DNA from 2 places in the Microbacterium sp. NPDC089698 genome. Region 2 is predicted to be linked to the other one. Evidence: riboswitches for the same ligand, from Rfam matches in the RefSeq annotation. Region 2 holds a riboswitch; the other holds the start of a gene.

Region 1 (3,398 bases), on a different contig from region 2:
CCGCCGCGCCGCGCAGGGCGAGAAGATGGTCACCCTCGACGGCCAGGAGCGGATCCTGCACGCCGAGGACCTCCTCATCACCGACGGATCGGGTCCGATCGGGCTCGCCGGCGTCATGGGGGGCGGCACCACCGAGATGAGCGGGACCACGCGCAACGTGCTGATCGAGGCGGCGACGTTCGACCCGATCACGATCGCGCGCTCCGCCCGCCGGCACAAGCTGCCCAGCGAGGCGTCCAAGCGCTTCGAGCGCGGTGTCGATCCGCTCATCCCGTTCGCGGCCGCGCGTCGCGTCGCGGACCTCATGGTCGACCTCGCCGGCGGCACGCTGACCGAGGAAGGCGGCGCGCTCTTCGCCGAGGTCTTCATCGAGGGCATCGACCTCCCGGCCGGCTTCGTGCAGGGACTCATCGGCGTCGACTACACCGACGCCGAGGTGACGGGCGCGCTCGAGACGATCGGCGCCGAGGTCACGGCCGTCGGCCCTTCGGCGGGCTCAGGGACCGGGTGGAACGTGATCCCGCCGAGCTGGCGTCCCGACCTCACCGACAAGTGGTCGCTGGCGGAGGAGGTCGCACGCATCCACGGCCTGGACCGGATCCCGTCCGTGCTGCCGACGCCGCCGTCCGGCCGCGGCCTCACCGACCTGCAGCAGGGCCGGCGTCGCGTCGCGAACGCCCTGGCCGCCGCAGGACTCGTGGAGACCCCGGCGTTCCCGTTCACCACGCAGGAGCAGAACGACCTGCACGGCTCGGCCTCGGGGGAGAGCCTCCCCGGCGTGCGCCTGGCGAACCCGCTCGACGGGCAGGCGCCGTTCCTGCGCCGTTCGCTGCTCCCCGGCCTGCTGCAGATCGCGCACCGCAACATCGCGCGCGGCCTCGTGGATCTCGCGATCTTCGAGACCGGCGTCGTGTTCCTGCCCGAGCCGGGCGTGGTCTACGGCACCGACGAGGTGCCGCCGCTCGGCGTCAAGCCCTCGGACGAGACCCTCGCGGCCCTCGACGCCTCGATCCCGCCGCAGGCCCGTCTCGTCGCGGCGCTGTTCACCGGTCACGTCACCCCCCGCCAGCCGGGACGGGCGGCCGAGGAGTACGGCCTCAGCGAGGCGCTCGACGCCGTGCGCGTGATCGCGGATGCCGCCGGCGTCGAGATCGACGTCGTGCAGGGCCGTCGTGCGGCGCTGCACCCGGGACGCACCGGCGTGCTGCAGGTGCGCGACGCCACGGGCTCCGTGACCGAGGTGGGCTACGTCGGCGAGCTGCACCCGCAGGTCTCGGCGGATGCCGACCTGCCCGGGCGCGCGGTGGTGCTCGAGCTCGACCTGGACGGCGTCCTTGCGCTGGCGGGGGAGCGCGTGGTCGCCGCGTCGCTGTCGACCTACCCCGCCGCGACGCAGGACGTGTCGCTCGTGGTCGATGCCGGGATCCCCGCCGCCGAGGTGAGCGCGGCCCTGTCCGAGGGCGCGGGCGCGCTCCTCGAGTCGGTCCGCCTCGTCGACGACTACCGCGGCGAGGGCGTCGCGGACGGAGCCAAGAGCCTGAGCTTCGCGCTGCGCTTCCGGGCCGACGACCGCACGCTGACCGCCGCCGAGGCGACCGAGGCGAAGCTCGCCGGCGTCGCCGTGGCGACCGAGCGGTTCGGGGCCCAGATCCGCGACTGAGACGCGACACAGACGCACGACAGGGGAACGCCTGCACGACCGGATCCGCGGATCCCTCGTGCAGGCGTTCCTTCATCGTGCATCCGTCGCGCGACCGGCGCGGGCGAGCCCGGACGGTTCCTGGCTAGACTGACCGGCAGTGACACGGGGTGCCGCATCCGCGGCTGAGAACACACCCGTCGAACCTGATCTAGGTCGTACTAGCGAAGGGATGTCGCGATGAGCGCGCGTCTGGAAATGTCGTCCGAATCCGTGGTGGAATCCGCCGCGGACCTTCTCGCCGAGCTGCGGGCGGAGCCGCCGCTCGTGCACTGCATCACGAACTCGGTCGTCACCGGGTTCACCGCCAATGTTCTGCTCGCGCTCGGCGCGGCACCCGCGATGGTGGACATCACGGGCGAGGCCGGCATGTTCGCCGGGGTCTCGTCCGGACTGCTGGTGAACCTCGGCACGCCCACCCCCGAGCAGCGCTCGGCGAGCCTCGAGGCCGTCGGCGGCGCCCGCACGGCCGGCACGCCGTGGGTGCTGGATCCGGTCGCGGTCGGCGCACTGCCGGTGCGCACCGCGCTGGCGCAGGATCTGCTCGCGCTGCGCCCCACGGTCATCCGTGGCAACGCCTCCGAGATCCTCGCCCTCGCCGGTCGCAGCCAGGGCGGGCGCGGTGTGGATGCACTGGACGCCACCGAGGCCGCGGCCGACGCGGCCCGCGAGCTGGCCCGGACCACCGGGGGAGCGGTGGCGGTGTCCGGCCCGGTCGACCTTCTCGTCGACGCCGGCCACGAGATCCGCATCGCGAACGGCGACGCCCTGCTGACGCGCGTCACCGGCGGCGGCTGCGCGCTCGGCGCCGTGATGGCGGCGTTCCTCGGCACCGCACGACGGACCGGCGACAGCCCGCTGGTCGCGGCCGCCGCGGCGACGCTCGTCTACACGCTCGCCGCCGAGGACGCCGCGGTGCGGTCCGAGGGTCCGGGATCCTTCGCGGTCGCCCTGCTCGACGCGCTCGCCGCGATCCGGCCGGATGCGCTCCCGGCCCGCGCCCGCGTCGCCGCAGGCAGGTCCGAGACGGCAGGGGTCGCGGCATGACGCTGACCGACCTCGCCCCCGGCTCCCGTGCCGCGGTCGCGCCGCGGCAGGTCGCCCGGAGAAGGCTGAAGACCGACGACCTCGCCCTCTACCTCGTCACGGATCCCGTGCTGAGCGGAGCACGCGGGATCGCTGCGGTGGTCGACGCGGCGGTCGCCGGCGGCGTGCGGATCGTGCAGCTGCGCGACAAGGACGCCGACGACGCGTCGATCGTGGAGCAGCTCGTGGCGCTCTCCGAGGTCATCGCGGGACGGGCGCTGCTGGTCGTCGACGATCGCCTCGACGCCGTCGTGGCGGCGCGGCACCGCGGCGCCCGCGTCGACGGGATCCACCTCGGCCAGTCCGACGCCTCCCCGCTCCTGGCGCGCTCGGTGCTCGGCCCGGACGCGATCGTGGGTCTCACCGCCAACACGCCCGCCCACCTCGACGCCGTGCGGGCGCTCCCTTCCGGAACCGTGGACTACCTCGGGGTGGGCGTGATCCATCCCACGAGCACCAAGGCCGACCACCCCGTGCCGCTCGGCGTGGCGGGCTTCGCGGCGTTCGCCGCCGCGAGCCCGCTGCCGTGCGTCGCGATCGGCGGCATCGAGCGGACCGACGTGGCCGCGCTCCGCGCCGCGGGAGCGGCCGGTGTCGCGGTCGTGTCCGCGCT
Region 2 (3,398 bases):
TCGAGGAGTCCGGCGAGAGTGAGCGCGAGCGTCGACTTCCCCGCCCCGTTGGGGCCGACGATCACGGTGGCCGCACCGTCCGGCACGGCCAGGTCGAGTCCGGTCTGCACGGCCCGCCGCCGATCGCGGGTGACGGCGAGGCCACGGGTCGTGAGGACGGACGCCTCCGACGCGGGATCCACCACCGGCAGCGCCGGCAGGCCCACAGGATGCCCCGGCACCCAGACGCCTGCTTCCGCCAGGGCCTCACCATGCACCAGGAACACCTCGTCCGGGGTTCCGTCGGCGAGCAGGCCGCCGTCCGCGCCGACCACGATCACCCGGGTCATCAGCTCCGCCCACACGGCGGTGCGGTGCTCGATGACGACGAGCGTGGCGCCGGTGGCGGCCACGACGCGCTCGACGCTCGCGCGGATCTCCTGCACGCCGTCGGGGTCGAGGTTGGCGGTCGGCTCATCCAGCAGCAGGAGTCCCGGTCGCATGGCGAGGGCTCCGGCGAGCGCGAGCCGCTGCTTCTGACCGCCGGAGAGCGCGGCCGTGGGCCGGTCCAGCGGCACGTCGAGGCCGACGGCGTCGAGCGCTTCGGCGACGCGGGCGGGGATGTCTTCCGCGGGCACGCCGAGGTTCTCGCAGCCGAAGGCCACGTCGTCGCCGACCTTGCTCAGCACGACGCCGGCGTCCGGATCCTGCAGGACGAGGCCGATCCTGCCCCGCCGACGCTCCGGGTCGGATCCGTCGACCTGCAGGGATCCGCGGCTCTCCCCCTCCTCGGCGTCGCCGAGGAGGCCCGCCATGCCGGTCAGGAGCGTCGACTTGCCGGCGCCCGACGCACCGAGCAGGAGCACCCGCTCCCCCGGCTCGATCGTGAACGTCACGTCGCTGACCGCGGGCAGGCGGCGGCCGGCGTAGCGCCAGCCCCACCCGTCCGCGACGACGCGAGCGGCACCCGCGGTCATGTCAGACCTCGCGGCGGAGCTCGCGTCCGGCGGCGAAGCGGCTCAGAGCGCCGGTCGCGGCGAGGGCGCGCACGAGCAGCCAGCCGAGGACGCCGGCCAGCAGCGCGCCCGAGACGACCAGGGCGCCGAGGTAGATCGTGTTGAACTCGACGGACTTCAGGATGTTCGGCGAGCTGCCGTAGAACAGCTCGAACAGCCATGCGCCCGCGGCCGCGCCGACGCCGGCGAGGGCGGCGACGGGCAGCGAGAACCGGCGGTACAGGAAGATCGCGAAGATCAGTTCGGCGCCGAGGCCCTGCGCGATGCCCTCGAGCACCGTGGAGACGCCCCAGATGTTGCCGATCAGCATCGACACGATCGCCGCCACGACCTCGACGACGAGTGCGGCGCCGGGCTTGCGGATCACGAGCCCGCCGACCACGCCGCCGAGCAGCCAGATCCCGACGGCGACGCCGCCGAGGCCGGGGGTGAGGCCATCGGCCGCGGTGAACCAGGCGTAACCGATGGTGTTCCAGACCCAGAAGACCAGGCCGATCGCGACGCCGAGCACGGCGGCCACGACGATGTCGACGACGCGCCAGTTCAGGCGGCGTGCGACCGCCCCGCTGTTGTTCACGTTCTGTGCGGTTGCAGATGCATGCATGAGAAATGCTCCTCCCTGCGCCGGCATGATCCGGATCAGGTTCGACGGTCGAAGCGCGATTCGCTCCCTCTCAGCCCGGCTCGCCGGACTCCCGTGGTGATTCGCCCATCCTAGCCCCGCCGGACCGCACCGGCGACCGTCTCGTCACACGGCGTGACGGGAGAACGCCCGCGATACCGGCTGTTGACAGGGCCGCCAGATACGGTAGGGGGGTGAACAATGACGACGGTCCGGGGGCCGCCCAGGTCGATCCGAAGATCGCCGACGCCGACGCACCCGCTGCCGACGCCTCCCGCGCGGCCATCGACGAGCGCGCACCGGAACCGGCAGCACTGTTCCCCGCCGCATCCGAGCCGGCCGAGCCCGCGCCCTTGTTCCCTGTGTCTGAGACGCCCGTGGCGGAGCCGCTGTTCCCCGCGCCGGCAGAAGCCCCCTCCGCGCCCACTGCCCCTCCCCGCGCCGGGTCGCCCGCTCCCATCGCGTCGCCCGCTCCCGTTGCGTCGCCGGGGCCCGCCCCCGCAGCATCACCTGCCGCCGGTCCCGCCGCCGCGACCCGCACGGCACAGCCGCTGCCTTCGGCATCGCTCGTCCGCGGCCCCGACCGCGCCCCGACCGCGGCGCTCGCCTGGGTCGACGTGGCCCGGGTCGGCACCGGCGGTGCCGCGGCCGCCGCAGCATCGTCCCGCGCACTGCTGGACGACGCCCCGCATCGCAGCCTCGCCCGCCCGGCCGTGCTGCTGCCGCTGGGCGGGGTGCTCGCCCTCGTCATCGCGTACGGCGCCACGACCGCGCTCTGGCCGCTCAACGCCGTGCAGCCCGTCGCGTCCCCGGTCGCGTTCCAGCCCGCCGCCGCACCCGCCGCTGCCGCCGCGTGGCCGGCGACGGGCAGCGCCGCCGTGGGCGTCGCCGGCATCGGCACCATCGCCTCCGCCGAGCAGCACGCGCCGATGGCGAGCATCACGAAGCTCGTGACGGTGCTCGCCTCGCTCGACAAGATGCCGCTCAAGGCCGGCGAGCAGGGTCCGTCCTTCGCCTTCACGCAGGCCGACAGCGACGACTACTGGGACTACCTCCGCCAGGATCAGTCTGCGCTCGACGTCCCGGTGGGCGGATCCCTCACGCAGTACCAGCTGTACGAGGGGATCCTGCTCGGCTCGGCGAACAACTACGCCGACCGTCTCGCCCGCGAGGTGTGGGGCTCGGATGAGAACTACGCGGCCGCTGCGAATCAGTGGCTGAGCCAGCACGACCTCGCCGACATCACGGTCGTGACCCCCTCCGGCTTCGACTTCGGGAATGTGGCGACCCCGCGCGCACTCATCCAGCTCGGTCAGATCGCCGAGAAGAACCCGGTGATCGCCGGGATCGTAAAGCAGAAGAGCGTCGAACTGCCCGGCGCGGGCGTCGTGAAGAACACCAACGGGCTCATCGACGACGCCGGCATCGTGGGAATCAAGACCGGCACGATCGGCGACGGCGCCGACACCCGCTACAACCTGCTCTCGGCCAAGGACGTGCCGGACGGCGACGCCACCGTGCGGATCTACGTCGCGGCCCTCGGGCAGGACAGCGATGCGGGTCGGGTCGACGCCTCGCGGGCTCTGTACGCGGGCCTCGAGGCGGCCCTGAAGGACCAGCCGCAGACGGTGGAGAAGGGTGCGACCCTCGGCACCGTCGACACGGCGTGGGGCGAGACCACCCAGGTCGTGGCCGCTGAGAACGCCCGGGTCGTGCTGTGGAACGGCGCCTCCGCGACGGCGACCACGAAGTTCTCTCTCGGCGACGAGTGGAAGGCCGGC

What was found. A riboswitch is a leader RNA that binds a small molecule or an ion and turns the genes downstream of it on or off. The one in region 2 is predicted to bind thiamine pyrophosphate.
Region 1: another riboswitch for thiamine pyrophosphate. It lies ahead of thiM (hydroxyethylthiazole kinase); the one in region 2 lies ahead of ACIPY5_RS16440 (ECF transporter S component).

What each region holds. Positions count from the first base shown of each region.
Region 1 covers NZ_JBIVHE010000007.1:283,820-287,217, forward strand. The annotation lists gene pheT (phenylalanine--tRNA ligase subunit beta) at 1-1,660, shown strand, start outside; TPP riboswitch at 1,796-1,889, shown strand; gene thiM (hydroxyethylthiazole kinase) at 1,880-2,746, shown strand; gene ACIPY5_RS18275 (bifunctional hydroxymethylpyrimidine kinase/phosphomethylpyrimidine kinase) at 2,743-3,398, shown strand, end outside.
Region 2 covers NZ_JBIVHE010000006.1:229,309-232,706, reverse strand. The annotation lists gene ACIPY5_RS16445 (ABC transporter ATP-binding protein) at 1-956, opposite strand, end outside; gene ACIPY5_RS16440 (ECF transporter S component) at 958-1,599, opposite strand; TPP riboswitch at 1,595-1,704, opposite strand; gene ACIPY5_RS16435 (D-alanyl-D-alanine carboxypeptidase family protein) at 1,812-3,398, shown strand, end outside.